2 regions of the Mesorhizobium sp. WSM4815 genome follow, and region 1 is predicted to be linked to the other one. Evidence: riboswitches for the same ligand, from Rfam matches in the RefSeq annotation. Region 1 holds a riboswitch; the other holds the start of a gene.
The links. A riboswitch is a leader RNA that binds a small molecule or an ion and turns the genes downstream of it on or off. The one in region 1 is predicted to bind S-adenosylmethionine.
Positions count from the first base shown of each region.

Region 2: another riboswitch for S-adenosylmethionine. It lies ahead of metX (homoserine O-acetyltransferase MetX); the one in region 1 lies ahead of AC0L2B_RS32425 (O-succinylhomoserine sulfhydrylase).

Region 1 covers NZ_JBVVQS010000102.1:767,546-783,657, reverse strand. The annotation lists gene chvE (multiple monosaccharide ABC transporter substrate-binding protein) at 1-953, shown strand, start outside; gene mmsA (multiple monosaccharide ABC transporter ATP-binding protein) at 977-2,584, shown strand; gene mmsB (multiple monosaccharide ABC transporter permease) at 2,581-3,873, shown strand; gene araD1 (AraD1 family protein) at 4,154-5,146, shown strand; gene AC0L2B_RS32435 (ABC transporter substrate-binding protein) at 5,329-6,102, opposite strand; gene AC0L2B_RS32430 (2'-deoxycytidine 5'-triphosphate deaminase) at 6,196-7,290, opposite strand; SAM riboswitch at 7,416-7,493, shown strand; gene AC0L2B_RS32425 (O-succinylhomoserine sulfhydrylase) at 7,567-8,754, shown strand; gene AC0L2B_RS32420 (ceramide glucosyltransferase) at 8,800-9,954, opposite strand; gene apaG (Co2+/Mg2+ efflux protein ApaG) at 10,212-10,604, shown strand; gene AC0L2B_RS32410 (Hsp33 family molecular chaperone) at 10,806-11,816, opposite strand; gene argF (ornithine carbamoyltransferase) at 11,964-12,875, opposite strand; gene AC0L2B_RS32400 (aspartate aminotransferase family protein) at 12,892-14,091, opposite strand; gene AC0L2B_RS32395 (GcrA family cell cycle regulator) at 14,447-14,965, shown strand; gene AC0L2B_RS32390 (magnesium and cobalt transport protein CorA) at 15,085-16,092, opposite strand.
Region 2 covers NZ_JBVVQS010000099.1:50,195-66,306, forward strand. The annotation lists gene AC0L2B_RS23390 (cell division protein FtsX) at 1-863, shown strand, start outside; gene AC0L2B_RS23395 (YdcF family protein) at 945-1,664, shown strand; gene AC0L2B_RS23400 (pyridoxamine 5'-phosphate oxidase family protein) at 1,689-2,321, opposite strand; gene AC0L2B_RS23405 (LysR family transcriptional regulator) at 2,438-3,349, shown strand; gene AC0L2B_RS23410 (lysophospholipid acyltransferase family protein) at 3,429-4,223, shown strand; gene AC0L2B_RS23415 (LysE family translocator) at 4,250-4,867, opposite strand; gene AC0L2B_RS23420 (aldo/keto reductase) at 5,015-5,962, opposite strand; gene AC0L2B_RS23425 (gamma-glutamylcyclotransferase) at 6,078-6,644, opposite strand; gene AC0L2B_RS23430 (DUF2125 domain-containing protein) at 6,761-7,759, shown strand; gene AC0L2B_RS23435 (sugar kinase) at 7,813-8,736, shown strand; gene AC0L2B_RS23440 (prephenate/arogenate dehydrogenase family protein) at 8,824-9,759, opposite strand; gene hisC (histidinol-phosphate transaminase) at 9,766-10,875, opposite strand; SAM riboswitch at 11,048-11,125, shown strand; gene metX (homoserine O-acetyltransferase MetX) at 11,246-12,415, shown strand; gene metW (methionine biosynthesis protein MetW) at 12,531-13,145, shown strand; gene AC0L2B_RS23460 (DUF1194 domain-containing protein) at 13,207-13,977, opposite strand; gene AC0L2B_RS23465 (ABC transporter ATP-binding protein/permease) at 14,172-15,998, opposite strand.

The DNA.
Region 1 (16,112 bases):
CGCAGCGCTGGATCAACGACGGCGACGCCGTCAAGTCCCAGCTCGAGGCTCTGGGCTACACTGTCGACCTGCAATATGCGCAGGACGATATCCCCAATCAGCTCAGCCAGCTCGAAAACGAAATCACCAAGGGCCCAAAGGCGCTGATCATCGCCTCGATCGACGGCACCACCTTGTCGGACGCGCTGCAGAAGGCGGCTGACGCCGGCGTCGTCGTCGTCGCCTATGACCGGCTGATCAAGAAAACCCCGAATGTCGACTACTACACCACGTTCGACAATTTCGGCGTCGGCGTCATCCAGGCGAAATCGCTGCTCAAGGGCCTCGGCTATCCCGAGAACAAGGGGCCGTTCAACGTCGAACTGTTCGGCGGCTCGCCTGACGACAACAACGCCTTCTTCTTCTACGACGGCGCCATGTCCGTTCTGCAGCCGCTGATCGACGACAAGACCCTCGTCGTGAAGTCCGGCCAGATGGGCATGGACAAGGTCGGCACGCTCCGCTGGCTGGCAGCCACCGCCCAGGCCCGCATGGACAATCTGCTCTCCGCCCACTACTCGGATGGCAGCCGCGTCGATGGCGTGCTCTCGCCATATGACGGCCTGTCGCGCGGCATCATCGCCTCGCTGCGCGCCGTTGGTTACGGCACGGCCGATCAGCCATGGCCAATCGTCACCGGCCAGGACGCCGAAACCGCTTCGGTCAAGGCGATCATCGCCGGCGAGCAGTACTCGACCGTGTTCAAGGACACCCGCGAACTCGCCAAGGCGACGGTCGAGCTCGTCGACAAGGTGCTCTCGGGCGGCAAGCCGGAGGGCCTCGACACCAAGACCTACAACAACGACGTCAAGGTCGTCCCCTCGATCCTGCTGACGCCGCATGATGTCGACAAGTCGAACTACCAGGCCCTGGTGGTCGATTCCGGCTACATCAAGGCCGAAGAGCTGAAGTAACCGCAGACGTAAAACCCGGGGTCCTGCGCAACGCAGGGCCCCGCTTCGCCAGTGAACGACCCGGTATGTTTCCGGACCTCGCAGGAGTGGTATTCCCGATGGCCCAGACGATTTTGGAGATGCGTGACATCACCAAGACGTTTCCCGGCGTCAAGGCGCTTTCGAATGTCAACCTCAGCGTCGAGGAAGGCGAGATCCACGCCGTTGTCGGCGAGAACGGCGCCGGCAAGTCGACTCTGATGAAGGTGCTGTCGGGCGTCTATCCAGCCGGCACCTATGATGGCGAAATCGTCTATCGCGGCGATGAGTGCCATTTCAAAGGCATCCACGACAGCGAGCGCCGCGGCATCGTCATCATCCACCAGGAACTCGCGCTGGTGCCGATGCTGTCGATCGCCGAAAACATCTTCCTCGGCAACGAACACGCCAGCTACGGCATCATCGACTGGAATTCCAACGAGACGCGCACCAGCGCTCTGCTCAAGAAGGTGGGCCTCAAGGAAGACCCCAAGACGCTGATTACCAATATCGGCGTCGGCAAGCAGCAACTGGTCGAGATCGCCAAAGCGCTCAGCAAGGAAGTGCAGTTGCTGATCCTCGACGAGCCGACGGCGAGCCTGTCCGAAAAGGACAGCCAGGCGCTGCTCGACCTGCTGCTCGAATTCAAGCGGCAGGGCATCACCTCGATCCTGATCTCGCACAAGCTCAACGAAATCAACCGGGTCGCCGACAAGGTCACGATCATCCGCGACGGGCGGACGATCGAGACGCTGCCCAAGAAGGACATCTCGGAAGACCGCATCATCACCTCGATGGTCGGCCGCTCGCTGGACGACCGCTATCCGTCGCGCGAGCCTGACATCGGTGAGGTCGTGCTCCAGGTGAAGAACTGGTCGGTCTATCATCCGATCCATGCCGAGCGGCAAGTGATCAAGGGTATCGATATCGACGTCCGCAAGGGCGAGGTGGTAGGTATCGCCGGGCTGATGGGCGCCGGACGCACCGAATTCGCGATGAGCCTGTTCGGCCGCTCCTATGGCCGCCGCATCACCGGCGAGGTGCTGCTTAAGGGCAAGCCCATCGATGTCTCCTCTGTCAGCAAGGCAGTCGAACACGGCATTGCTTACGTCACCGAAGACCGCAAGACCTACGGTCTCAATCTGATCGATCATATCAAGCACAACATCACGCTGGCCAATCTTCCCGGCGTGTCGCGCCACAGCGTGATCGACGACATGCGCGAGCTCGCCGTCGCCAACGACTACAAGGCCAAGACCAACATCCGCTCGTCCAGCGTTTATCAGATGACCGGCAATCTATCGGGCGGCAATCAACAGAAGGTGGTGCTGTCGAAATGGCTGTTCGCCAATCCGGAGGTGCTGATCCTCGACGAGCCGACGCGCGGCATCGACGTTGGCGCCAAGTATGAAATCTACACGATCATCGCGCGGCTCGCCTCGGAGGGTAAGGCGATCATCGTCATCTCGTCCGAGATGCCCGAACTGCTCGGCATCACCGACCGTATCTATGTCATGAACGAAGGACGTATCGTCGGCGAAATGGCGGCGAGTGATGCCAGCCAGGAAAAGATCATGCGCGCCATCGTTCGCGGAGAAGGAAAAGCATCATGAGCACCGAAAGCGGTCCCGTCCCGAAAAGCGGCGTCGCCGAAGATGTGCAGCAAGGGCCGCGCATCGCTGTCTCGGCGCTGGTCACCAACCTGCGCGAATACGGCCTGATCCTGGCGCTTATCGCCATCATGGTGTTCTTCCAGTACACGACGTCCGGAACGCTGTTCAAGCCGGTGAACTTGAGCAACCTGGTGCAGCAGAACAGCTTCATCATCGTGATGGCGCTGGGCATGCTTCTGGTGATCGTCTCCGGCCATATCGATCTCAGCGTCGGCTCCGTCGCCGGTTTCATCGGCGCGCTGGCGGCGATGATGATGGTCATCTGGCCTCTCGGCCCTTTCAGCAATCCGCTGGTGGTGTCGATCATCTGCCTGATCGTCGGGGGTGCAATCGGCGCGGCACAAGGCTACTGGATTGCCTATCACCGAATACCGAGCTTCATCGTCACGCTGGCGGGGATGCTGATCTTCCGCGGCATCTGCCAGGCGCTGCTGGGTGGGGGGTCTTCCGTGGGGCCGCTTCCGGTCGGCTTCAAGGCGCTCAGTTCCGGCTTCATTCCCGACGTGATCGGCTCATTGACGCTGATACCGCCGGTGGTGAACGCCGCCGGCAAGACAATCGTCGGCAGCGGCCTGACGCTGCACATGACGACGATCGTGCTCGGCATCGTCGCCGTGGTCGCCTATGCTTATTTCGGGCTCAGGGCACGGCGCAGCCGCGAGCGGCATGGCTACGAAGCCGAGCCCTTCTCGCTGTTCGTCGTCAAGACCTTGGTGACCAGCGCCCTGGCGCTGTTCCTGGTCTACCAATTCGCCACCTACAGGGGTCTGCCAATCGTTCTCGTGGTGATGGGCGTGCTGATCGCGCTGTTCGTGTTCGTCACCAAACGCATGACGGTCGGCCGCCGCATCTACGCAATGGGCGGCAATGCCAAGGCGGCGCAGCTATCGGGTATCAAGACCGAGCGGCTGACCCTGATGGTGTTCATCAATATGGGCGTGCTCTCGGCGCTCGGCGGGCTGATTATTGCGGCGCGCCTTGGCCAGGCGGTGCCGGCGGCCGGCCTCGGCAGCGAGCTCGACGTCATCGCCGCCGTGTTCATCGGCGGCGCTTCGGCGATGGGCGGCGTCGGTCAGGTTGTTGGCGCGGTGGTCGGCGGTTTCATCATGGGCGTCATGAACAACGGCATGTCGATCATGGGCGTCAATGTCGATTGGCAGCAGGTGGTCAAAGGCCTGGTGCTGCTCGGCGCCGTGGTCTTCGACGTCTACAACAAGAACAAGGCTTGAGGGAACTCATGCATGTCGCCAAACGTGTGCAGCGTGTTGGGACAACGGCATGCATGAAAGCAAGGATTAAAGTGGGCCGCTTTTCAAAGGCGGCGCGCTTTTAGGAGGCACGGGTCACATCGCGGCGCTGCCGGGCGGCGCAAGGAAGTCCCCCAGGGGACCGGGCCCGCGAGCAATCCGGACGAAGAATTTCACCCGTGGCGCGGACACCGTCCGAGCTGCGCCAGGAAAAGCTTGCCAGACCGGCAGGCCGGCCAAGGCAATTGAGAGAGGGTACGTCATGCTGATTTCCCAGATCCTCGACGAGGCGGAGACCATCCGCGTCGTCGCCCGCAACGGCGGCAAGACCAGAATCATCAACGGCGCCCGCAGCGTCTATTCGCTGGCAATGGAGGCCGCGCGCACTGGCACCGGGCTCGTCGCCCTCATCGAGCGCAAGGGTTTTGGTGAAGCGGTCGACCTCGATGCCGCCTACAAGAAGGGGCGGCTGCTGTCGCCGATCAACCATCCCGACCCGGCGCATCTCCACCTCACCGGCACCGGGCTGACACATCTCGGCTCCGCCGCGACCCGCGATTCCATGCACAAGAAGCTCAGCAGCGACGGCGAGAAGCAGCTCACCGATTCCATGAAGATGTTCCGCATGGGGCTGGAGGGCGGCAAGCCGGCCAAGGGCCAGACCGGCGTGCAGCCGGAATGGTTCTACAAGGGCAACGGCACCATGGCAGTGGCGCCCGGTGCGGCACTTCTGTCGCCCGCCTTCGCCGAGGATGCCGGCGAAGAGCCGGAAGTCGCCGGCATCTATATCATCGGCGACGACGGCGTCCCGTTCCGCGTCGGCTTCACGCTGTCAAATGAGTTTTCCGATCACGTCACCGAGCGCGTGAACTATCTTTTCCTCGCGCATTCCAAGCTGCGCAACGCTTCGTTCGGGCCGGAAATCCTGATCGGCGAGCTGCCGTCCGACGTCAGGGGTTCATCGCGCATCCTCCGCGACGGCCAGGTGCTGTGGGAAAAGCCTTTCCTGTCGGGCGAGGCGAACATGTCACACACCATCGCCAATCTCGAACATCACCACTTCAAATATTCGGCCTTCCGCCAGCCGGGCGACGTGCATGTGCACATGTTCGGCACCGCGACACTGTCCTTCGCCGACGGCGTCAGGACCGAGGCCGGCGACGTCTTCGAGATCGAGGCCAAGGATTTTGGCCTGCCGCTGCGCAACCCGCTTGAAATCGAGCAGCCGGTGAAGGTGGCGGTCAAGGCGCTTTAGGCGCCAACCTTCTCCTTCTACCCTTGTGGGAGAAGGTGGATCGGCGCGCAGCGCCGAGACGGATGAGGGGTGCTGGAAGGAATGAGACGTTGGTGTTCCCTGGAACACCCCTCATCCGACCGAGCTTCGCTCGGCCACCTTCTCCCACAAGGGGAGAAGGAAGAACGCGCAGCTTCAGCGCCTCAATAAATATCGAAGTCGAAATATTTGGCCTGGATCTTCTTGTAGGTGCCGTCTGCGACGATCGCGTCGATTGCGGCGTTGAGCTTTTCGCGCAGCGCATTGTCTTCCTGGCGCACGGCGATACCGGCTTCGGTCTCCGTGCCCTTGACGTCGCCGACCATCTTGCAGCAGTCGTCGCTCGACTTCTTCATCCAGTCCATCAGCACGAATTTGTCTGAAAGGACGGCATCGAGACGGCCGTTCATCAGGTCGGCGACCGCCTCCTCCTGGGTTGGATAGAGCTTCGCCTCGGCGCCGGCCTTGCCATAGACATCCTGGGCATAGTCGGCCTGGGTGGTCGAAGCCTGGGCGCCGACTGTCTTGCCGGCGAGTGCCGCCGGTTCGGTCGAGGCAATATCGCTGTCCTTCAAGGCCACCAGCGAAAGCGGCGTCGTATAGTATTTGTTGGTGAAGGAGACCTGCTTCTTGCGCTCCTCGGTAATGCTCATGGACGCGATGATGGCGTCGAACTTTTTGGCCTGGAGCGCCGGGATCATGCCGTCCCAGTCCTGCGTGACAAGTTCGCATTCGACCTTCATCTGAGCGCAAAGCGCTTTGGTGATGTCGATGTCGAAGCCGACGAGCTTGCCATCCGCGGTGATGGTGTTGAACGGCGGATAGGCGCCTTCAGTGGCGATCTTCAACTTTTCCTGTGCTTGCGCCGACAGCGACCCGGCTGACATCGCCAGCATGACGGCTGTTGCTGCCGATGCGATCCATCTTGAAATCTGCATTTTCTGTTCCCCTTGTTCCAACCGTATTGACGGCTAAGACAGCCAAGCACGACCCGTAAGGTCAGGCAAGCATGGTCTGATCATAGCGGGCGATCAGCGCGCGGCGCGAAAATGCTTGGACAGTTTCAGGCCCTGCGCCTGATAGTTCGAGCCGAGATCTGTGCCGTAGAGCGCCTGCGGCCGCTTCAGCATGTGCTCGTAGACCAGCCGTCCGACGATCTGGCCGTGATCGAGGATGAACGGCACTTCGTGGCTGCGCACTTCGAGCACGGCCCGGCTGCCGGTGCCGCCCGAGGCCGAATGGCCGAAACCCGGATCGAAGAAACCGGCATAGTGGACGCGGAATTCGCCGACCAGCGGATCGAAGGGCGTCATCTCGGCGGCATAGAGCGGCGGCACATGCACCGCTTCCTGGCTGACGAGGATATAAAATTCGTCCGGGTCGAGCACCAGTTCGCCGGCACCGCTCTTGTAGAGCGGGTCCCAGAAATCGACGACATCCTGCGCGGCGCGCTTGTCGACATCGACCAGGCCGGTGTGGTGCTTGCCGCGGTAGCCGACCAGCCCGTCCTTGTCACCATCGAGGTCGATCGACAGTGCGATGCCGCCGCCGGAAATGTTCGGCGGCTCGGTGGCGACGAGCGTCTCGGCACGGTGCAATTCGTGCAGCTCGCTTTCCGACAAAAGCGCGTTGCCGGTGCGGAACCGGATCTGCGACAGCCGCGAGCCGGTGCGGACGACGATCGGAAAGGTGCGCGGGCTGACTTCGAGATAGAGCGGGCCGTTGTAGCCGGCAGCGATCTTGTCGAACTCGTGGCCGCGATCGGTCATCACGCGGGTGAAGATGTCGAGCCGCCCGGTCGAGCTTTTTGGGTTGGCCGAGGCGGAAATGTTTGCCGGAAGCGCCAGGCTCTCGAGCAGCGGCACGATATAGACGCAGCCCGTCTCCAGCACCGCACCATCGGTGAGATTGATTTCGTGCAGCTTCAGGCGGTCGAGTTTTTCAGCAACCCTGTGGTTGGGGCCGGGCAGGAAGGAGGCGCGCACCCGCCAGGCCTTGTCGCCAAGCCTGAGGTCCAGGCTGGCCGGCTGGACCTGGTCGGCGTCGAGCGCGCGCGGCGACTTCAGCGCGCCCGACTGGTACAGCGCGGAAATATCCTGATCCGGAAGAATGCCTGTCTGCCGCAAAGTCTGGCTCCGCTCGAAGGCCGGGCGTGGTCTCGTCTTGTCGCAGGTTCTTGCCGTGGAACCCGCTGGTACAAACCTCTTAATCATGCCGGCAATTGACGCAAGCGCGGTGCAGGTCTAAAGGATCGTTATCCCGTGGTGATTTGGCCGGTCGGCTTGCAGCCACGTTAAACAAGTCGCTAAAGGACCGTCGGGCCGAAAGGCCGTACGACCGGTTGCGACTTTCGCGGCCGGTTTTTTTGTGTTTGGACCATTTTTTGTGTTTGGAACAAGGTGATGACGAGCAAAACGCGCAACTGGAAGCCTCAGACCGCCCTCGTGCATGCAGGAACGCTGCGTTCCGGCTTCGGCGAAACCTCCGAGGCGATGTATCTCACGCAAGGCTATGTCTACGACACGGCGCAGGCGGCGGAAGCCCGCTTCAAGGGCGAGGAACCGGGCTTCATCTATTCGCGCTATGCCAATCCGACGGTCGACATGTTCGAGAAGCGCATGTGTGCGCTGGAAGGTGCCGAAGATGCCCGCGCCACCGCATCCGGCATGGCGGCGGTGACGGCGGCGTTGCTGTGCAGCGCCCGGGCCGGCGACCACATCGTGGCGGCGCGCGCGCTGTTCGGCTCCTGCCGCTGGGTGGTCGAGACGCTGGCGCCGAAATACGGCATCGAGGCGACGCTGGTCGACGGCACCGACATCGCCAATTGGGAAAAGGCGGTCAGGCCCAACACCAAGTTGTTCTTCCTTGAAAGCCCGACCAATCCAACGCTGGAGGTCGTCGACATCGCAGCCGTAGCCTCGCTTGCCGATTCGATCGGCGCGCGGCTGATCGTCGACAACGTCTTTGCCACGCCCTTGCAGCAGAAGCCGTTGCAGCTCGGCGCCCATATCGTCGTCTATTCGGCGACCAAGCACATCGACGGCCAGGGACGCTGCCTCGGCGGCATCATCCTGTCGGACAAGAAGTGGATCGACGAGAATTTGCACGACTACTTCCGCCACACCGGTCCCAGCCTCTCGCCCTTCAATGCCTGGACGCTGCTGAAGGGGCTGGAGACGCTGCCGCTGCGCGTTCGCCAGCAGACGGAAAGTGCCGGCCGGATCGCTGACTTCCTCGCCGAGCGATCGGAAATTGTCCGCGTCATCTATCCCGGCCGCGCCGATCACCCGCAGGCGGCGATCGTCAAGAAGCAGATGTCGGGCGGCTCGACGCTGATCTGCCTCGACGTCAAGGGGGGCAAGCAGGCGGCCTTCGCCTTCCAGAACGCGCTCGATGTCGTGCTGATCTCCAACAATCTCGGTGACGCCAAGAGCCTGATCACCCATCCGGCGACGACGACACACAAGAATCTGAGCGACGAGGCGCGGGCCGAACTTGGCATCGGGCCAGGCACGCTCAGGCTGTCCGTCGGACTAGAGGACACTGACGACTTGCTCGAAGACATCGAGCAGGCCTTAGCCGCCAGATAGGGATACGCGCCGAACTGCTGCGCTCTGATCTGCAAAGCGGCGCGGTCAGGCGCCCGACGGCGACTCTTCCAATTCCGCAACGGCGCTGGTTTGGATGGTCATCGTGTTGCCGCGCCAGTCGACGGCACCGCTGAGCCAGCCGCGCACCCAGATGGCGGGAAGCATCACGTCCCGCGCAACCATCGCCGGGATCATGCGCAGCGACAGGTGCCAGCCCTTGGCCGAGGCGAGAGCGCATTCCGGCAGATAGGCGACTATCAGCACGGCGACGGCGGTAGCCGGCAGGCTGAAACCGGCGCCTGCTGCCGCAACCAGCGCCAGCACCAGCGGCGGCGCCGCTCCGATCAGGATCTCGGGCGCGAAGAACAGTGGGAATGTGACGCGACGCAGGCGTGCCCAGCGGGCCTGGCGCGACCAGATTTCGCCAAATGTGCGCAAGCCGAGCGGCTGCTCGAACGGCGAGGCAACGAGATTGACGCGCAGTCCGAGCCCGTTGACAAGCTTGGTCGCAGCGGCATCCTCGGCAATCTCCGCAGCAAGCGCACGGATGCCGCCATTGGCGTCGAGCAATGGCTTGTTCCACAGCATGCTCTTGCCCTGGGCAAAACCGAGGCCGAGCGCCTCGCCGGTATATTGCCAGCGCGCCTGCAGCGTATTGAGGAAAGCGCATTCGACCTCCGCCCAGATCCCGTCCGGCCGCGAGCCGATCGGCGTCGAGCAGACGAGGCCGGTGTCCTGCCGCCATGCCGTCATCAGATGCTGGACATAGTCCCTCCGCATCAGGACGTTGGAATCGGCAAGGACGACCCAGTGGTGGCGCGCGGCCTCCCAGCCCTTCACGCAATTGTTGAGTTTCGGATTGCCGCTGATGCGGTCGTCGCCGACGAGCAGCCGGGCCGGCACGGCCGGAAAGCGGGCGATCGCATCGGTGATCCGCCCGACCACCGGGTCGTCGGCATGGGCGACGCAGAAGATGAGCTCATAGTGCGGCCAGTCGAGCGAGAAGGCGCGCTCGAGCGTCTCCTCGGTAAACGGCTCGACGCCGCGCGACGGCACGACGATCGACACCGGCGGCGCCTTGGCGGCTGGCGGCGTGATCCTGCCAGGCCGCTTCAGCTTCAACGAAGCGAGCAGGATGCTGGCGAGATTGACAACAAGCAGAACTATGGAAAGCAAGGCGGCTGTGACTGTCAATTCCATCAATATCTGGTCGCTCCAGAAAAAACCGGCCGCATGAAGCCGTTTTCAACAGTTCGACAGAATGCTGAGTCGCCCGGCCCTGCACACCATCCCCGGCCCTGCACACCATCATTGTCACGTGTCACTTAAATGACATTGTTGTTCGGCACCTGCGCTTAACAAATTCGGGCAACGATGGCAGACACCGAGGCGACGCACCCCGTTGACCGAACTGCGGAGAGGGTCGAATGTTCCGTCTGCATAGTGTGGAGTGATTTATGTACAGCGCCGTCACGCGCGACATCGAAGTGCAGGTCAGGCCGTTCTATCTGGAAGATCGCTCCGACCCTTCGGAGAACCGCTATGTCTGGGGCTACCAGGTGACCATCGACAACCAGTCGGATGAATTCGTGCAGCTTCTGTCGCGCTACTGGCAGATCACCGACGGCACCGGCCGGGTCGAGGAGGTGCGCGGCGCCGGCGTTGTCGGCGACCAGCCTGAACTCAATCCAGGCGACAGTTATCAGTATACGTCTGGCTGCCCACTCTCGACGCCATCCGGCATCATGGTCGGCCACTACACGATGCGCAACAAGCGGGGCGAAACGTTCGACGTCGCCATCCCCGCCTTTTCGCTCGACCTGCCGGGCACGCGGCGGACGGTGAACTGAGAGAGATAGATGGCCGGAAGGTCGTGCTGCCCCTCATCCGCCTGCCGGCACCTTCTCCCCGTATAGTGAACGGGGAAAAGGGAACCCATCTATCTATCAACTGGACAACCTGTCGCAACGCTGGCGCCCCCTCTCCCCGTTCTTCACGGGGAGACGGTAAGGGTGAGGGGCAGCGCCAACGCTTCGTCGGTGATTTCAATTCTATTGAGCCGCAGCAAATTCCGCCGGGTCGAAGTCATATTGCTTCGAGCAGAATTCGCAGGCGACGTGAATGCCGCCATCCTCGGTGCTGTCCCTGATCTCGTCGGCGGAGAAGCCTCCGAGAATGCCGCGGATCTTCTCCCTGGAGCATGAGCACTGGTCGGCTACCGGCACGCCGCCGAAGACGCGCACGCCGTGCTCGTGGAACAGCCGGTAAAGCAACCGCTCGGCGCCGATCGTCGGGTCGATCAGTTCCGTCGGCTCGATGGTGCCAAGCAACGCGAGCAGTTCCTGCCAGGAATTGTCGGCCGGATCATGGATCTCCTCGCGCGGATCGCCGTCGCCACCCGGAAGGTCGGGCACGCGCATGCGTTCGGGCGATTGCGGCAGGAACTGCGCCAGGATGCCGCCGGCGCGCCATTGCTCGCGGGCACCGCCGATGCCGGGCGTCAACAGCTTGGCCACCGAAAGCCTGAGATCGGTCGGGATCTGCTCCGACTGCCGGAAATAGGTGCGCGCGGCCTCCTCGAGCGTCTCGCCGTCGAGCTGGACGATCCCCTGATAGCGCTGCGTGTGGGCGCCCTGGTCGATGGTCAGCGCCAGGACACCGCTGCCAAGCAGCGTCCGCTGCGAGGTCTCGCCGGCAGACGTCAGTGCCTCCAGCCGGTCGGCGTCGAAGCGGGCATAGGCACGCAGCGCATGCGGCGTGGAAAAATCCGCCACCAGCATGTCGACCGGCCCGTCGGTGCGGGTCTGCAGGATGAACTTGCCTTCGAATTTGAGCGAGGTGCCGAGCAGCACCGTCAGCACGCAAGCTTCCGCCAGCAGGCGGGCGACCGGCTCGGGATAGTCATGCCGACCGAGGATCGCGTCGAGCATCGGCCCGAGCTGGACGGTACGGCCGCGCACGTCGAGCGGGCCGACCTCGAAAGGCACGACATGATCGTCGCCGGCGTAGCCGAATTCGCCGAGTTTGGGTTGATGTTCAGCCAATTGACGGGTTTCCAACATGACAAAGCTCCGGGGCGCGGCGATGCCGCCCTCCGGGGCGCATGCGTCGAAACGCGCTCGATTTGCGTGATGCGCCTGAGATAGGCATCACGCACTCCCGGATCAAGGCGGCTGGGATAACGGCGGCCCGGATCACGGTGACCCGGATCAAGCGCCGAGGCACCAGGCCAAAACCGCCTTCTGCGCGTGGAGCCGGTTCTCGGCCTCGTCGAACACCACCGAATGCGGGCCGTCGATGACTTCGTCGGTGACCTCCTCGCCGCGATGCGCCGGCAGGCAGTGCATGAACAAGGCGTCGGACTTTGCCTTCGCCATCAGTGCCGCATTGACCTGATAGGGTGAGAAGACATTGTGGCCGCGAGCACGGTGCTCCTGGCCCATCGACACCCAGCAATCGGTAACGACACAGTCGGCCTCGTGGACGGCCTCCTCGGGCGAGCGGGTGAAGTTCAACTTGCCGCCATGCGCCCTCGACCAGTCGACATGCTTCTGCGCCGGCTCGCTGCCTTCCGGCACGGCGACGTTGAGGTTGAAGCGGAACCGCGCCGAGGCCTCCAGCAGTGAATGCAGCACGTTGTTGCCGTCGCCGGTCCAGGCGATGGTCTTGCCGGCGACCGGGCCGCGATGCTCCTCGAAGGTCATGATGTCGGCCATCAGCTGGCAGGGATGGGTATCGTCGGTCAGCCCGTTGATGACGGGGACGGTGGCGTTCTCGGTCAGTTCCAGCAGCCGGTCATGCGATGTGGTGCGGATCATGATCGCGTCGACATAGCGCGACAGCACCTTGGCCGTGTCGGCGATGGTTTCGGAGCGGCCGAGTTGCATCTCGGCGCCGGTCAGCATGATGGTCTCGCCGCCGAGCTGACGCATGCCGACGTCGAAGGACACGCGCGTGCGCGTCGACGGCTTGTCGAAGATCATCGCCAGCACCTTGCCTTCAAGCGGTTTTGTCCGCTCGCCAGCCTTGAGCCTTGCCTTTCGCACGACGGCATCGTCCAGCATAAGGCGCAGATCGCCCTCGGAAACGGCGGAAAGATCGGTGAAATGGCGAAGGCTCATGTGGGTCTTCCGACTGTTATTTCGCCGCAGCCGCGGCGATGGCGTCCGACAGGCCCCGGGCGCCGGCGCGGATGCGGTCGAGCGCCGCATGGATCTCGGCGTCGGTGACGGTGAGCGGCGGCAGCAGGCGAAGAACGTTGTCGCCGGCAGGAACCGCCAGCAGATGCTGGTCGCGCAATGCCATGTTCACCTTGGTGTTGGGCGCGGCGCATTTCAGGCCGAGCATCAGGCCGCTGCCTCTGATGTCTTCGATGACATCGGGAAATTCGTCGGCGACGCCCGCCAGCCCCTGCTTCAGCAGCAACGCCTTGCGCTGCACATCCTCCAGAAAACCGTCTGCCAGCACGACGTCGAGCACGGCGTTGCCGACCGCCATCGCCAGCGGATTGCCGCCGAAAGTGGTGCCGTGCACGCCGGCGGTCATGCCGACGGCGGCCTCGTCGGTGGCAAGGCAGGCGCCCACCGGGAAGCCGCCGCCGATGCCCTTGGCGACGGCCATGATGTCGGGCGTGACGCCAGCCCATTCATGCGCGAACAGTTTTCCAGTGCGGCCGATGCCGCACTGGACCTCGTCGAAGATCAGCAGCAGATCATGCTGTTCGCAGAGCTGCCTCAACCGCTTCAGCGACTGTGTCGGCACCGGGCGAATACCGCCCTCGCCCTGCACCGGCTCGATCAGGATCGCGGCGGTCTCTGATGTGATCGCCTTTTCGACGGCCTCGATGTCGTCGAAACCGACCTGGTCGAAACCTTCGACCTTGGGGCCGAAACCTTCCAGGTATTTGTACTGGCCGCCGGCGGCGATGGTCGCCAGCGTGCGGCCATGAAAAGCGCCTTCGAAGGTGACGATGCGAAAGCGCTCGGGATGGCCCTTGACGAAATGGTAGCGCCGCGCCGTCTTGATGGCGCATTCCAGCGCCTCGGCGCCGGAATTGGTGAAGAACACCTTGTCGGCGAAGGTTGCGTCGGCCAGCCGCTCGCCCAGACGGCTCTGCCCCGGAATCTCGTAGAGGTTGGAGACATGCCAGAGCTTGGCCGCCTGCTCGGTGAGTGCCGAGACCAGATGCGGATGGCTGTGGCCCAGCGAATTCACGGCAACGCCGCCGCCAAAATCGAGATATCGCTCGCCCTTGTCGGTGACCAGCCAAGTGCCTTCCCCATGGTCGAAGGCCAGGGGTGCGCGGGTAAAGGTCTCGAAAAGCGCCGAACCGCTCATTATATGCGTCTCCGGAACCGGAAAATCAAAAAGCCGCCAAAGCGGCGGCCTGTGCGGCTTATCGTGTTTTTCGGCCATGAAGTCAACGAAAACGTCGTGCAAGGACGCGCGGCAAGCTTTCCAGCGAGACGCCGGCTCATCAGCGACCGGGCAAGTTGGGGAAAACCGAAAAAACCGATTCGTGTTGGCCCTCGGACTCTTGTCACCGAGTCAGCGCATAAGGTAATTGTAGGTCGAGAAATAACTAGATTTCGTGCGGCGGACCTAATCACCCGATATATGTGGTGTCTGCCCGGCGGAAGCCGGATCGTGGAAGGATTCCGATCGCCGCACATTTCAGCAGGAGCGCGGTCTCATGAATTGGACTGACGAGCGGGTCGAACTTCTTAGAAAATTGTGGTCGGAGGGGCTGAGCGCCAGCCAGATCGCCGCACAGCTTGGGGGTGTCAGCCGCAATGCCGTCATCGGCAAGGTGCATCGGCTGAAACTGTCGGGCCGCGGACGCGCGACTGCCACGCCGGCACGCCAGAAGAAGAGCGTGCAGGGATCGACCGTGCAGAAATCGGTGTCGCGGGCCGCGAGCACTGCGCGGCATATCACCACGTCGATCGGCGCGACCGCGCTGCAGGCGCAATTCGACGCCGTACCGGTGACGCGTCATTATGTCCGTCCGGTCGAGAACGTCGTCGTACCGATCTCGCGGCATCTGCAGCTCGTCGAGTTGACCGAGCGGACATGCAAATGGCCGAATGGCGATCCGCTTTCGGAAGAGTTCCATTTCTGCGGCAACGACGCGGCCGAAACCGGACCCTATTGCAAGTATCACGCTCGCGTTGCGTTTCAGCCCGCTTCGGAGCGGCGGCGGAGCAGATAAGGGAATAAGGGAGTAGGGCAGTATGGGAGTAGGTAAAGATCAGGCTTAGTGAGTGCGACCTTGGCAAGGCAACGCACTACATACTCCCTTACTGCCCTACTCCCTTACTCCCTTCTCTTTCACAGCCAGCCGCTCTTGCGGAAGCGCCAGTAGAGAACCGAGCAGACCAAAATAATCGCTCCCAGAACGACCGGATATCCATATTCCATCCTAAGTTCCGGCATGTCGTTGAAGTTCATGCCGTAGATGCCTGCGAGCGCCGTCGGCACCGCCAGGATTGCAGCCCATGAGGCGAGCTTCTTGGTGATCGCCGTTTCCTGGCTCTGGCCAACCAGGAGGCTCGCCTCGAAGGCAAATGCGAGCACCTCCCGCAAGCTGTCGATCTTCTCCTGGACGGTGCGGATGTGGTCGGTGACGTCGCGGAACAGCGGGTGCATGGCCGCATGGATCTGCGGCAGGTCGGCGCTGGTCAACCGGCGGCAGACTTCCACCAGCGGCAGCGCGGCGTTGCGCAGGCGCAAGAGATCGCGGCGCAGCATGTAGAGCCGCTCTATGTCGGAGCCGGTCATCGGCTTCAGCAGAACCCTGTCCTCGATCGCCTCGACCTCGTCCTCGATCTGCTCGAGCACCGGCATGTAGTTGTCGACGATGAAATCGAGAATGGCATAGAGGACGAAATCCTCGCCTTTGGCTAGCGAATGCGGGCAGCTTTCCCAATGCTGGCGAACGGCGGCATAAGAAGTCGACGGACCGTGCCTGACGCTGACGATGTAGCCGGCGCCGACGAACAGATGCGTCTCGCCGAAGGTGACGCGCCTGTCGATCAGTTGAGCCGTGCGGGCAACGATGAACAACGCATCGCCATATTGCTCGATCTTCGGCCGCTGATGCGGATGCTCGGCGTCCTCGATCGCCAGATCGTGCAGGTGGAATTGCGCCTGGACACGAAGCAACAGGTCGCGGTCCGGCTCCAGCAGGCCGATCCAGACGACATGACCTGGCTTCTTGGCCCATTCGCCGGCTTCCTCGATCGGAATGTCGGCGACACGCCGGCCGGCGGTATAGACGCTGGAAGCGACGATGGCCGATGTCGGCGGGGCCGGCGTCAGGTTCCGAACGGTTTCCATCGCTACCTCCTGGAGGCATG
Region 2 (16,112 bases), on a different contig from region 1:
TGGTCATTGCCATCATGACGTTCCTCTCCTGCCTGACTTTCGGCGCGGTGACGCTGGTGCGTGACACCGCCTCTGTCTGGCAGAACCAGATCTCACGCGAGGCGACGATCCAGATCAAGCCGATGGACGGCCTCGACATCGAGGCAGCCCTTGCCCAGGCTTCGCAGATCGCCGGCGAATTTCCTGGCGTGAAGAGCGCCAGGATCGTCGACCGCGATGCCACGGCGCGGCTTTTGGAACCCTGGCTGGGTTCGGGTCTCAACATCGACGAGCTGCCGGTGCCGCGTCTGATCATCGTCACCATAGACGAGACCAACCCTCCCGATTTCGCCGCAATGCGCGCCGCGATCACGCCGAAACTGCCCAGTGCCTCGCTTGACGACCATCGCACCTGGGTCGACCGGCTGGTCGCCATGGCCCGCACCACGGTGACCATCGGCATCGCCGTGTTGGCGCTGATGCTGGCGGCAACCGTGCTGACCGTGGTGTTCGCGACGCGCGGCGCCATGGCCGGCAACGGCCACATCATCGAGGTGCTGCATTTCGTCGGCGCCGAAGCGCGCTTTATCGCTCGCGAATTCCGCCACCACTTTCTCGTCACCGGCATGAAGGGCGCCGCCGCCGGGGGTGCGGCGGCGGTGTTCGTCTTCATCGTCTTCTCGTGGTGGTCGTCGCGAAATATGGCGACGCCGCAGGCCGATCAGGCGACCGCCCTGTTCGGCAATTTCGCCATCGGTTCGGCGGGCTATCTCGGCGTTGTTCTCATGGTGCTGGTCATCGGTGCGCTGACGGCGGCAACCTCCCATGTCACCGTCGTCACCTATCTCAGCGACATCGATGTCCGCCATCCGGACGCAGGGTGATCACGAATAGAGAATTAGCGTAACGAAATTTGTGCTTTCCGACCTACTAAACGCCGTATTTCGGAGTTAACGATAAGGACGATGGACGCGCGCGACTCGACCGGAATGGCTGGACAGTTGCCCTTGGTGATCACGCGTTCAAGCGAGCGCGTCAAGCCCGGCCGATTGGCGAGCGCGCTACGCATCTCAGCTTTCTTTCTGCTCGTGCTGGCAACGTTGTTTGCCGGCGGCTTTGGCTGGTTCGCCAGCACCGTCAGCCGTCTCGCGACGCCCGCCAATCCGGCAAGGGCCGATGCCATCATCGTGCTGACCGGCGGCCATTCGCGTCTCGACGCGGCCATGGGTCTGCTGGCGTCCGGCAAGGGCGAGCGGCTGCTGATCAGCGGCGTGCATCCTTCCGCCAGCCGCCGCCAGCTTCAGGTCGCGACCCGCGGCGACAAGGAATTGTTTTCCTGCTGCGTCGACATCGACCGTGCCGCGCTCGACACGATCGGCAATGCCGAGGAAAGTGCCAAGTGGGTGGAAGACCACGCCTATGGCACCGTGATCCTCGTCACCAACAACTATCACATGCCGCGCAGCCTGCTGGAAATGGGCCGGCTGCTCCACAAGGCCAAGCTCGAGCCCTATCCAGTGGTCAACAGCAATCTTGGCAATGGCGGCTGGCTGACCAAGCCGAGAGCCTTGCGCGTGCTGTTCACCGAATACAACAAATATCTGCTGGCGCTGGCGCGTGGCATCGTGCCGGTCAAGCCAACGCCAACCGGCATCGCGCTGGCCGAGGCTGTTGCGCCGAACTGAGCCGATCTGGAACCGGCAGCGCTATCATTCCTTGAGCGTGGCGCTTGAGACGCTGCGCAGTCGCGCGATCTCGTGTTCGAGACGTTCGATACGCTTGTCCCGCTCAGCCAGCGCCGCCGCTACATCGGCCGCTTCGAAACGCTGTGGAATGTGCTGCGGGCAATTGGAATCCCAGGCCGAAACCGTGAACAGGATGATCTGCTCCGGGCGCGCCTTATAGCCTTCCGGCATCAGCTTCGCCATCAGTTCGGCGTCCTGCTCGACGACCCGCGCGCTGCCCCAGATCTTGATGCGCTGCCGATGCGCATAGTCGATCAGGAACAGGAAAGCACGCGGGTTGTCGTCCAGATTGCCCTGGGTGATGAATTGCCTGTTGCCGGAGAAATCGGCGAAGCCGATCGTCCGCGCGTCGAGCACCTTGAGGAAGCCGGCCGGCCCGCCGCGATGCTGGATGTAGGGCTGGCCCTCACCATTGGCCGTCGACAGGAAGACGCTGGTCTGCGCCTCGATGAAGGCGGCGAGATCGGGCGTGATATCAGCCTGCCAACTGCCGCGCTCCTCGACGCGGGCATAGGCCTCGCGTGAGCCTTTGCGGGCCTGGATCGCCTTGACGGTTGGCGTAAAGGCGACATCGCTGGTGAAGACGTGAGCATTCATGGAAGGCCTCCTTTGAAGCAGAGCTGCGAGCCAGAGCCAGCGAAGAGATAACGCCTTCCATCTTCCGGATGCAGATGGCATTAATGCAAACAAACCTTCCAATTTCCGGGAGAAGTATGGATCGCCTCGAGGCCATGTCACTTTTCGTCGCCGCGGTGGAGGCCGGCAGCCTTTCGGCCGCCGGGCGCCGTTTCGGCATCCCGCTTGCAACGGTCAGCCGCAAGGTCTCCGACCTGGAGCGGCATCTGAAGACGCGTCTTCTGAACCGCTCGACGCGGCAGCTGACGCTGACCGACGCAGGTCACGCCTACCTCGCTGCCTGCCATCGCATTCTCGACGAGGTCGGCGAGGCCGAGCGGATCGCCGCCGGCGAATACAGCGCGCCGACGGGTGAACTGATCATCACCGCACCGATCGTCTTTGGCCGCCTGCATGTGCTGCCGGTCGTCACCGGCTTTCTCGCTGCCTACCCCGACGTGGCTATTCGGCTGATGCTCGCGGACCGGATAACCCAGTTGACCGAGGAGCACATCGATCTCGCCATCCGCATCGGCCAGCTTCCCGACTCCAGCCTGGTGGCCACCCGCATCGGCTCGATTCGGCGCGTTGTTTGCGCGAGCCCTGCCTATCTGGCCGAGCATGGCACGCCGCGGACGCCGAAAGACCTCGCGGCACACGACTGCGTCACCTTCGAGGGGCTCACCGCTCCCGCCGCATGGACTTTTGCCACGGGCAAGACCGAACTCACCGTTCCGATCCGCTCACGGCTTCGGGTCAACACCGCGGAAGCGGCGATCGATGCCGCGATTGCCGGCATCGGGTTGACGAGGGTGCTTTCCTACCAGATCGCAGCTGCAGTGCGGTCGGGCACCCTCCGCACCGTGCTGGAGGCATTCGAGCCGCAGCCATGGCCGGTCAGCCTCGTGCATGCCGGCCAGGGTCTGCTGCCGGTGAAACTGCGTGCGTTCCTCGATTTCGCCGCCCCACGCCTGAAGAAACGGCTGCTGCAAGAGACGTGGCAGGCCTGACGAACGGGCCATCGCACCGTTTCCTTTTTGCCCGCGCTTGGTGTAACCAACGCACACCTCCTCATCGGGCTCTTCCTGCATGCTTTATGTCCGCTCGCTGGCGTTCAACTTCGTCTTCTACGTCAATCTGATCGTCCAGATGATCCTCTGGACCCCGTACTATTTCCTGTCTCCGCGCCACCGTGCCTGGTTCGTGCCGAAATTCTGGTCACACACCAGCATGTGGCTCTATGACAAGATCGCCGGCACCAAAAGTGAGATCACCGGCCAGGAAAACCTGCCCGAGGGTTCCTTCATCCTGGCGCCGAAGCATCAGTCCTTCTGGGACGCGATCGCCTTTTTCCCGTTCCTGCAGGATCCGATCTACATCCTGAAGCGGGAACTGACCTGGATCCCGTTCTTCGGCTGGTACATCCTGAAAATGCGCATGATCCCGGTCGACCGCGGCAGCCGCTCGAAGGCGCTGAAAGCGGTGGTCGCCGCGACCAGGCAGGAGCTGGCGCGCAATCCCCGCCAGCTGATCATCTATCCCGAGGGCACGCGCCGGGCGCCGGGCGACGAGCCGGCCTATAAATACGGCATCGTCGAGCTCTATATCCAGCTTGGCATTCCGGTGGTGCCGGTCGCCCATGTCGCCGGCCTCTATTGGCCGCGGCGGAAATTCCTGCGCTATCCCGGCACGATCAAGGCCCGCTTCCTACCGCCGATCCCGGCGGGTTTGGGCAAGGAAGAATTCATGGAACGGCTGATCGGCGAGACGGAAGCCGCCTGCGACCAGCTGCTCATCGAGGCGTCCCAGGCGCCAAACCCGCCGCCAATGCCGCCGACGGCGGTAAAGCGGCTGGGGGAACTTGGCTCCGATACCCCGACCTGAACCATCTAAGCTTGCGGCACTGTCCCCTAGGGAATCACAGCCAGCGCCGTGGTCAACACCAGTGTTGCCGCGAACGTCAGATTGATGATCCGCGAGGCCAGCGGCTTGCGCAGGAAGCGCGCAAACGCTGCCCCGGCGAGAAGCCACAGGACATGGATGGCGACGATCATCGAAGCGAGGATCGCCAACCTGAGCCCTGCATCGAGCTCACCGGCGGACGACGTGCCGGCAAATACGGCGGCAATCGCCACATAGGCTTTCGGGTTGGCGACCGCCAGCAGAAACCCGCCGAGGAATGTGGGACGTGCCGCCCCGCCGCTGCGCGCTGCCAGAGGCGGGGCCGTTGCTATCTTGAAGGCGAGGTAGAGGATGTAGGCTGCGGATGCCACCGCCAGGAGCGGTGTGAGCGTCGGCACAGAGGTGAGCATGGCCGTAATGCCCGTCGCCACGACCAAAAGCACGGCGACCGTACCAAGAATGATACCCGAGGCATAGCGGAGCGAATCGCGCAGGCCGAAGGCGGCGCCGACGGCGGTGACGCTTATCGTCGCCGGGCCCGGACTGCCCATCACGACCGCCGATGCCAGCACAAGCGCGAGCAATTGCTGCCATAGTTCCGGATGGGAAAAGACCTGTTCGGCCATCTGTATACCAGTATCCAGGCGCGATGCCGGCAATGGTATGGCAGGGCATAGCAGGCGTCTTGAACGATCGTGCAGCGAGCCTTTCCGGCGCAGGCCGCGCCCGGTTCTTGGCTGCTGTTTGATAAAGCCACCGCTTCGCGCTGGCGTCTAAGCACTCGTGCTGTCGAGCTCGACGATATCGTCCGGACCGAACTCCAATGATGCGGCGCGGACGAGGCTGTCTACCTGATCCAATGTCGTGGCACTGGCGATCGGCGCGGTGACGCCGGGCCGCGCAATCACCCAGGCGAGCGCCACTTCCGCCGGCTTGGCCGCGTGACGCGCCGACACCGCGTCGAGTGCCGCCAGGATGCGCATGCCGCGCGTGTTGAGATAGTTCTTCACGTCGTCGCCACGCGCGCTTTTACCGAGATCGGCCTGGCTGCGGTACTTGCCGCTCAAAAACCCCTTGGCGAGGCTGAAATAGGTGATGACGCCGATATCCTCGGCCATGCACAGATCGCGCAGCGGTCCATCGAAAGAGGCGCGATCGTAGAGATTGTATTCCGGCTGCAGCACCGAATAGCGCGGCAGGCCCCGCAAGCTTGCCACGTCGAGCGCGGCGCGCATCTGGCCGGCATCGAGATTGGAGGCGCCGACGTGGCGGATCTTGCCCTTGTCGAGCAGCTTCTGATAGGCGCCGAGCGTTTCCTCGTAAGGGGTGGCCGGGTCCGGCCAGTGCGACAGATAGAGATCCACGACATCGGTCTGCAGCCGCTTCAGCGACGCATCGATGGCCTTTTCGATATAGGCCGCGGAGAGGTCTTTCCTGCCCTGCCCCATGTCCGACCCGACCTTGGTGATCACCACAACCTTGTCGCGATTGCCGCGGCTTTTCATCCATTTGCCGATGATCGTTTCGGATTCGCCGCCCTTGTTGCCGGGAACCCAGCGCGAATAGGCATCGGCGGTGTCGATGGCGTTGAGGCCGGCGCCGACGAACCGGTCGAGCAGGTCGAAAGAGGTTTTCTCGTCGGCGGTCCAGCCGAAGACGTTGCCACCCAGAACCAGCGGCGCGATGGACAGGTCGGTTTGACCGAGACGACGTTTCTCCAAGACTGATCTCCGTGGGGAATGGAAAGAAGCGGGCGAAAAGCCCCGTGACCGGCTTAACCTATGGCGGGCCGCACCGACGTCAAAGGGCCGGCCGACTTTTCCACCGACCAGCGCTTCACAAAGGCGCGATCCGTTTCGCCACCTCTGCCAGCCAATGGTCGCGGATCCCCAGCGCCTCGAGGTGCTCCAGCGTGCTGGACACGTAGTCCTCATTCTTTCCCGACTGGCCGACGGCGCCGCGAACGACGCTCGCCGCATCGGCCGCATCGAGCGCACCGGCATATTGCTCGTGGGTACGGTCGACGACATAGGCGACAGCCTCGACCGTCTCGCCTCCGTCTGTGTCGCCCCCACCCTTGTCGGCCTCACGCGTGTCCCCCTTGTCGAGGCGAATGCTAAGCATGCGCTCGAGATAGACATTGGTGACCAGTTCGCGTTCGCGCAGATAGGTGATGACCTCGTTGCGCAGATCGCCGGGGACGCGGAAAGCCAGCCCGATGCAGGAGCCGCCACGGTCGAGGCCGAGCACCAGGCCGGGCCGTTCGCGCGTGCCGCGATGCACGAAGGAGTAGACGCACAGCGAGCGGCGGTAGCCATGGAGGCGGGCCCGCCGCGTCTCGACATGCGCAAATCCCGGCCGCCAGATCAGCGAGCCGTAGCCAAAAACCCAAAAATCGCCCATATCGCCAAGCCTGGTTGCAGCACCGCACTGGAATCGGTGTTTTTTCAATCCGTCTTCGTCTACCCGATCTTGCCGGAAACGACACCTCTGCAACACGCGCCAACGAGAGCCGCAGCATGACGTCAAATGACGAACGCCCGCCGAATTTTCTCCGCCGGCTGTTCTGGCTCGGCGTTTTCATCGTCGTGCTGTTCGGCCTCTACAGTGCCGGCTGGTTCTACCTGGCAGACAAGGTCAAGAGCGAAGCCGACATAGCGGTGGCCGAACTCAACGGCAGTGGCATCGAGGCGGACTGCGCCAATCTCACGGTCAGCGGCTACCCCTCAAGCTTCGCCGTTTCCTGCGACAGCCTGGCTTATCAGGACGACAACAGGAACGTCGCCGCCTCGCTCGGCAGCCTCAAAGCAGTCACGCACATTACCCAGATCCTGTCACCTGGCGCCGACCTGCGGGGGCCGCTCAGGACCTCCGTGCCGGGGATGGCGCCGCTGTGGATCGACTGGGACGATCTGCGAGCGAACGTCAAACTGTCCTGGCCGCTGCCCCGGCGCGTTTCACTGGAGGCAGAGGCTCTGTCAGCCCAGACCGATCCGGCCGATGGCACAGACCCGGTCGAGCTGTTCAGCGCTGGGACAGCGGCCGGAGAATTGCGTCCGAACGGCCAGGACATCGACTATACCGGGAGTTTTACCGACCTCGAAATCGATCCGGGCGCGATCGATGGCCGCGTGCTGCCGCCGCTCGACGGCGGCGGCGACGTGACGCTGAAGAACGGCGTGGCGCTGATCAAGACACAAACAGAGAGCCTGCGCGGCCGGGCGGTGGATATCGGCAAGCTCGATCTGTCGTCGGGGAACGCGCGCGTCACCGTTTCCGGACCGGTTTCGGTCGATGCCGACGGGCTGATCGACGCCGATTTGATGATCAAGCTCAGCGATCCGAAGGCGGTGGCGGAAATCCTCGGCAAGGCCATTCCCGAGCAGAAGAGCCAGATCAAAACTGGCTTTGCCGGGCTGGCGCTGCTTGGCAACGAACCGTCGATGCCGCTCAAGATCGTCAAGGGCAAGGCCTCGCTCGGTTTTATACCGCTGGGCAGGATCAAGCCGGTCGATTAGGCGACGATTGCGAACCTCCAGTTCGGAAAGACCATGGTCAAACAGGAAGATGGATGAACCGCCCGGTGAAGCTCCTGTGTGTTGGCGCGCTGACGCTCGATACGATCCTTCGCGTCGACACGCTTCCGGCGCGTCAGGGCAAGTTCATCGCGTCCGACGGCGTCCAGATCGCCTCGGGCATGGCTTCGAGCGCGGCCTGCGCCGCACGCCGCCTCGGCGCGGAGGTATCGCTGTGGGCGAGCGCGGGAGACGACCTCGTCGGCGATCAGCTGGTCGCCGGCATTGAGGCCGAAGGCGTCGATTGCAGCTTTGTCCGGCGCGTCGCCGGCGCGCGGTCGGCGCTGTCGGCCATCCTGGTCGACACGCATGGCGAGCGCATTATCGTTCCGTTCTATGACAAGCTCGCCCAGGCCGACCCCGAAGCGCTCCCCACAAAAGATCTCACCGCATTCGATGCCGTCCTGGTCGACGTGCGCTGGCCGGGCGCGGCAGCTCTGGCCCTGACGGCGGCGCGCGCAATCGGCCGTCCAGCCATACTTGACGCCGACACCGCGCCACGGGCCGTGCTGGAACGGCTGTTTCCGCTCGCCTCGCATGTCGTCGCGTCGGAGCCGGCGGCGTTCATCCTCTGCGGTGAGGAGCAAGGCCCGCCGGCGGCCTGTGAAGCGCTGGCCAGACGCACCGATGCATTCGTGGCGGTGACCGGCGGCGCAGCGGGAAGCTGGTGGTTCGACCGCTCGTTGGCGTCGGTGCGCCACGTCGCGGCGCCAAGGATCAAGGCAGTGGATACGCTTGCCGCCGGCGACGTGTTTCACGGCGCCTTTGCCGTCGGGCTGGCCGAGGCCATGCCGATCGAACGGACATTGCGCTTTGCCAGCGCCGCCGCCGCGCTCAAATGCCTGCGCTTCGGCGGCAGGCTGGGCGCGCCGGACAGGGCCGAGACACTGGCGATGATGGCGGCTCACTGGCCGGATTGAGCGCGAGGCGGCCTTCAAATCGGATGGTACCGCCGCTCTTTTGCTTGAGCATCGGATTTCACCTAAAACCGGTACGGGTCCGATGCTCTATCCCTTGGCCGGATGCTCGACTGCCTGCCGGCCAAAGTCCGGCACGTCGATGTCCTGGCCAGCCTCGATGATCGAGCGGCGCACGGCGCGGGTGCGGGTGAACAGGTCGAACAGCTTTTCGCCGTCGCCCCAGCGGATCGCCCGCTGCAGCGAGGCCAGATCCTCCGAGAACCGCGCCAGCATTTCGAGGATGGCATCCTTGTTGTGCAGGCAGACGTCCCGCCACATCGTCGGATCGGACGCGGCAAGGCGCGTGAAGTCGCGAAAGCCGGAGGCCGAATATTTTATGACCTCGGACTTGGTCACCGACTCCAGATCGTCCGCGGTGCCGACGATGTTATAGGCGATGATGTGCGGCAGGTGCGAGACGATGGCCAATGTCATGTCGTGATGCTGGGGATCCATCGTGTCGATGTTGGAGCCGCAGCGGCGCCAGAATTCCGAGAGCCTTTCCAGCGCCTCGGGATCGGTGCCGGGTAGCGGCGTGAAGATGCACCAGCGGTTTTCGAACAATTCGGCAAAGCCGGCGTCCGGGCCCGATTTTTCAGTGCCGGCCAGTGGATGGCCGGGGATGAAATGCACGCCGGCAGGCACATGCGGCTGCATCTGCGCGATGACCGACGCCTTGGTCGAGCCGACATCGGTGAGGATTGCGCCCTGCTTCAGCGCCGGTGCGATTTCCTCGGCGACCTCGCCCGAAGAACCGACCGGCACCGAAACGATGACCAGGTCGGCATCGCCGACCGCCTCTTTCGCATCCGACGTGTAGAAGGAGCCGAGGCCGAGTTGTTTCGCCCGCGCCAGCGTCGTTTCGCTGCGCGTCGAGATGGCGACATGACCGGCAAGGCCTTCGCGATGGATTACGCGGGCCAGCGACGAGCCGATCAGGCCGATGCCGACCAGCGCGATCTTTGCGAACATCGGTGATGTCATGGTGTTCTAGCTTTTCAGAAATGTCGCGAGGGCGGCGACAACGCCGCGATTGGCCTCTTCGGTGCCGATGCTCATGCGCAACGCATTCGGGAAGCCGTAGCCGGAAACGCGCCGCAATATGTAGCCGCGCGCACAGAGGTAATCGTCCGCAGCTGCCGCCGAATGTTTTTTGTCCTCGGGAAAGTGGATGAGGACGAAATTGCCGACGCTCGGCGTCACCCGCAGTCCGAGCCTGGTCAACTCCTCGCTCACCCAGGTCAGCCAGGTCTCGTTATGCGCCACGCTGCGCTCGACATGGGCACGGTCGCGGATCGCGGCAATTCCGGCCTCGATCGCGGTCGCGTTGACGTTGAAGGGACCCCGCACCCGATTGATCGCATCGATGACATGCATCGGCGCGTACATCCAGCCGATCCGCGCGCCGCCGAGGCCGAGCTTGGAGAAGGTACGGGTCATGACCACGTTTTCCGCGCCAGCCACCAGTTCGACGCCGGCTTCATAGTCGTTGCGGCGGACATATTCGGCATAGGCTGCATCAAGCACCAGTAGCACGTTTCGAGGCAGGCTGGCATGCAGGCGGCGCACCTCCTGGAACGGCAAATAGGTACCGGTCGGGTTGTTGGGATTGGCGAGGAAAATGATCCTGGTACGCGGCGTCACCGCAGCGAGGATCGCATCGAGGTCGGCACGCTCATTGGTTTCCTTGACCGAGACCGGGACAGCACCTGCCGACTGGATGTAGATCTTGTAGACCATGAAGCCGTGTTCGGTGATCACAGCCTCGTCGCCGGGCGCGAGATAGGTCTGCGCAAGCAGGCCCAGAATCTCGTCGGAACCATTGGAACAGACGATGTTCGCCGGATTGAGGCCATGCACCTCGGCGATCGCCTCCCGCAGGCGCCTGGCGGTGCCGTCGGGATATATGCCGAGCTTGGCCGCAACGTCGCGCGCGGCTTCTATCGCCTTCGGCGAGGGGCCGAGCGGGTTCTCGTTCGACGACAATTTGTGGACCTTGGCAACGCCGGCCGGCGCCGTGCTTTTGCCCGGCACATAGGCTTCGATGTCCATGATCCCCGCGCGGGGCGTTGGACGTGCCTGATCCGATGCCTGGTTCATATTGCAAAAATCCGTCGAGAACGCTTCCGCTGCTCCAACGCGATGCGAATTTCAGATCCGCCACACTGGAAGCCGCCGCGGAAATACAAGCCGTGGCCTGGAATGTCGAGAGGCGGCAATGATCGGTGCGTGACTGGCCGTTGACGCCGAGGCGCGCCGGTCCTAAAGAAAGGCGAAATCCCGTGGTGATTTGGCCGGTCGGCTTGCAGCCACGTTAAACAACTCGCTAAAGGGCCGTTTGCATCCTGTAACCGGCTTTGCGAAGGCAATGCCGGTTTTTTTGTTGTCCGCAGCCGGCCGGACAGTCGCATCGAGCCGAAAATCGCAATCGACTTTCGGAAAACACGATGGGTTAATGTAAGAGGATGCGATGGTCGCGCTGCGCACGAAAAGAACCAACAACGAGGCCGACGAGCCGTCGAGCCCGGTGTTGCGTTTCGGCGCCGACAAGCCGCTCAAGCTCGATGCCGGCACACTGCTGTCGCCGTTCCAGATCGCCTACAAGACCTACGGCACGCTCAACGACGCCCGCTCCAACGCCATCCTCGTCTGCCATGCGCTGACTGGCGACCAGCATGTCGCCAGCACCAATCCGGTGACCGGCAAGCCGGGCTGGTGGGAAGTGCTCATCGGCCCCGGCAAGATCATCGACACCAGCCGCTTCTTCGTCATCTGCTCGAACGTCATCGGCGGCTGCCTCGGCTCGACCGGCCCCGCTTCGACCAATCCCGCCACCGGCAAGCCGTACGGGCTCGACCTGCCGATCATCACCATCCGCGACATGGTGCGGGCGCAGTTGATGCTGGTCGACCATTTCGGCATCGAAAAACTGTTCTCGGTGCTCGGCGGCTCGATGGGCGGCATGCAGGTGCTGCAATGGGCGTCGAGCTATCCGGAGCGCGTTTTCTCGGCGCTGCCGATCGCCACCGGCGCGCGTCATTCCTCGCAGAACATCGCCTTCCATGAGGTCGGCCGGCAGGCGGTGATGGCAGATCCCGACTGGCATGGCGGCAAATATTTCGAGCAGGGCAAGCGTCCAGAAAAGGGGCTGGCCGTGGCGCGGATGGCCGCTCACATCACCTATCTGTCGGAGGCGGCCCTGCACCGGAAGTTTGGCCGCAACCTGCAGGATCGTGAAGCACTCACCTTCGGTTTCGACGCCGATTTCCAGATAGAGAGCTATCTGCGCCATCAGGGCATGACCTTCGTCGACCGCTTCGACGCCAACTCCTATCTCTACATGACCAGGGCGATGGACTATTTCGACCTTGCCGCCGACCATGGCGGCCGGCTCGCCGACGCCTTTGCCGGCACCAAGACCCGTTTCTGCCTGGTCTCCTTCACCAGCGACTGGCTGTTCCCGACCGAGGAGAGCCGCTCGGTCGTTCATGCGCTGAACGCGGCCGGCGCCTCGGTGTCTTTCGTCGAGATCGAGACCGATCGCGGCCACGACGCCTTCCTGCTCGACGAGCCGGAGCTGTTCGCGGCCATCAACGGCTTCATCGCGTCGGCGGCCCGCGCCAGGGGGCTCAGCGCATGACCCCCAAAGATTACAGCCTTTTCGAACCGGCATCTTGCGCCAGGCAGCAGCGCATGACGCCTGAAGTTTGCAGGCTTTTCGGATCAAGGTCATGCGCCAGGCAAGAGGCACGATCATGAGTGTCAACCACGCCCAGCGCGTCGACCTCGAAGTCGTCGCCGATCTCATCCCGCCGCAGTCGCGGGTGCTGGACGTCGGCTCCGGTGATGGCCTGCTGCTCGAATTGCTGCAGGCAACGAAGCAGGTCGACGGCCGTGGGATGGAACTGTCGCAGCGCGGCGTCAACGAATGCGTGGCGCGCGGCCTGTCCGTCATCCAGGGCGACGCCGACAAGGACCTCAAATTCTATCCCGACAAGGGTTTTGATTTCGTCGTCCTGTCGCAGACCTTGCAGGCGACCCGCAACCCGAAGCTGGTGCTTGACGAGTTGCTCAGGATCGGCAAGCACGCCATCGTCTCCTTCCCCAATTTCGGCCACTGGCGGGTACGCCTTTCGCTGTTCGTCGAAGGGCGGATGCCGGTGACCAAGGACCTGCCCTATTCCTGGTACGACACGCCCAACATCCATTTCTGCACCATCCGCGACTTCGTCAATCTCTGCGAAGAGCTCGGCGCAACGGTGGAAAAGGCAACCGCGCTCGACGCCAATGGCCAGAAAATCGGCCTGTCGATGCCTTGGTGGTTCTGGAATTTCTTTGGCCAGCAGGCGGTGTTCCTGCTGAAGAGATAACGGCGACCCGTCGCTTCGGCCAGCCGGCCCGAGTCCGGAGACATCTGGGACTGATCGAGGTCTAGCGATCAAGTTCCGGAAAATACGGATCGGAGAAAAACCGCCGACCGCGCTCGCCTTGCAAACAGTCGACCGGTGCTGCCGCATCGACCGGGACGGATCCGGGATCGGCCCCGGGACCGGCATTAGGATCGGCAACACCGCTGACCTCGAGGACCAGCTTGCGGCGTATGGCGGTCACGAATTCCGAAGCGGCATAGACCGGCAGCACGAAGGAGCCTGGCCCGCCTGTGACGCACTCGGCATAGTATTGGTCGAGATGGCTGAAGCTGGGCGACGGGCTGATCAGGATCGGCAGGCCATTGATGACGATGCCCTTTGCTATCGCGGCGTCGCGTGTCGTGGCGACGGGCATCCCGATATTGTTGGGGCCATCGCCTGAGATGTCGATGACGCTGCGCGTCGCGTCGAAGGCGGCTCCATCCAAAAGCTTGGCGCCGAAGGCGAGCGCACTGGAAATCGAGGTGCCGCGAAAGCTCCTGAACGGGCGCGCCTCGATCTTGCCGGCGAATACCTCGGCGCTCTCGGCATCGTCGATGACCTGCCAGGCAATGACGGCGTCGTCGCGGACGGTGCCTGCCCATTCGAAATAGGCCAGCGCAATGCGGCCGTTCACGCCCGAACGCACCGCATTGATGAAGTCGGGGTGGCGCAGTGCCTTGACATAGCCGGCGCGCTGCAGGGCGAATTCCTTTTCGTCCATCGAGTGCGAGATGTCGACCGCCAGCACCAGTTCGACGTCCACGGCAATGGTGTCGGCAGGCGCGGCCAAAGGTGCTGCCTGGGCACGGGCAAGGCAGGCAAGCAGGCTGACGCAGGTCGCCCAAAAGCGCGCAGCGGTTTTGGGGTAACGACAAGCATCGAAGCAAAGACTCAAAGCGTGTCGCATGAATCCAACGCCGCAGGCTTCCGAACGATGCCGGCAATCTTTCGCCGCGATCACGGCAAAATAAAGCTTACGGCCGGCTATGCCTGTTGGTGGGCTTTGGCGACGGCCGGGGGTGGTTCGATCGCGCCGGCCCTGACGCGGACTGGCTTGAGAGCCGGTCGCTCGAAATCTTTCACGATCGCCAATGAGCGCGGGAAGAATTCAATATTCTGCTGGCCACGGCCGATATTGAGGATCGCGGCGTCGGCAAGACGCGCCTCCAGCATCGACAGCACCCGCCGCAGCGTCGCGCCGTCGAACGTGTCCAAAGCCTCATCGATGATCACCCATTTCGGCTGCCGCAAGACCAGCCGGGCAAAGGCAAGCAGGCGCTGCTCGTCATCGCTCAATTCGCGCTCCCAGCGCGCCGACCGGTCGAGCGAGGATGACAGCCGCCCGAGACCGACCTCGGCAAGCACCGCCGAGATCTCGGCGTCGCTGACCGCGGCATCGGCGTGGTCGAGCACCTCGCGCAGCGTGCCGAGCGGGAAATAGGATTTTCGGGGAACGAAGGCCGGCACCTCTCCGGCCGGCATGCCGATCCGCCCGCTTCCCCACGGCCACAGACCGGCAATGGCGCGGAAGAACAGCGTCTTGCCGGCGCGCGGATCTCCGGTGATCATGACGCGCTCGCCGGCACGGATCTCGACATGGGGCTCGGCGAGCTTGGTGCATCCATCCCGCGACGCAATTTCGAGCTTGTCGAATGTCAGCCTGCCGTCCGGATTTTCGCCGAACTCGATGCGCCTCTCGCTGTGGTGGAGCACATCCGTTTCAGCAAGCGCGATGCGGAAATCGGCGACGCGCATCAGCGTGGCGCGCCAATCGGCGATGCCGCCGATATTGTTGATGAACCAGCGCAACGAGGAATGCACCTGGTTGAAGGCGCCGACAGCCATCATCAGCCCGCCGAAGCTGATGTCACCGGCGAAATAGACCGGCGCGGCGACGAGGATCGGCGCGACGACAGTGATCCAGCCATAGGTGTCGGTCACCCAGGAAAGATTGATCTGGGCGCTGTAGATGCGCCGCATCGCGCCCAGCACCGTGCCGAGGTCGAGCTCAAGCCGCCGTCGCGCGTCGGCCTCGCCGTGCGCAAGCGCGATGGCATCGACATTCTCGTTGACGCGGACCACCGAGGAGCGCAGCTCCGCCTCGCGCGTATAGCGGTCGGTGTTGAAGCGGATGAGCGGCCGTCCGACCAGCCAGCTCAGCCAGGAGGCGGTGCCTGCATAGAGGATTGCGGCCCACACCATGTAGCCCGGAATCGCCAGCGAATAGCCGCCGATATGGAAGACGAAGCCGGAAGACAGCGACCAAAGTACGCCGACGAACGAAACAAGCAGAATCAACGACTGCAATAGTCCTATGCCGAGACCTGTCGAAAGATCGGAGAGATGCCCGGCATCCTGCTGCAGGCGCTGGTCGGGGTTGACGCCGATGGCGCCGGCGTTGGCGAGCCGGAAAGCCCGCGCCGGCCGCATCCATTCACCGATCAGATCGACGGTCAACGCCTCACGCAGCTTCAGCCGGATCGTCTGGTCGAGCCAGGTCTGGCCGACATTGAGCACCACAAGCCCGCCGGCGATGGCGGAAAACACCAGAAGCTGGTGCAGGAAACCCTGCATGTCGCGCCGAGCCAGCGCGTCGTAAAAGGGCTCGTTCCAGCGATTGAGCAGAACCTGCCCGATCGAGGTTGCCACAATGACGGCGACGATGCCGAGGCAGGCCCAGAGCAGTTGTTTGCGGATCGGCGACTTCGCCAGCGCCAGCCTGATTGTCGCCAGTTGGTCGCGCAGGCTGCTGGCTTCGACCGACGCGGCAATCGGCTTGGCGCTGGCCTCGAAATCCGGATGATCAGCCATTGATGAAGACCCTTCGCAAGCGGTGCTGAAACCGGTGAGCAAGTCCACTCAATCGGGTAGCAAACCCGCCCACGACAGATAGGTGGGAAAAAGCGTGATTCCGATCACGAAAAC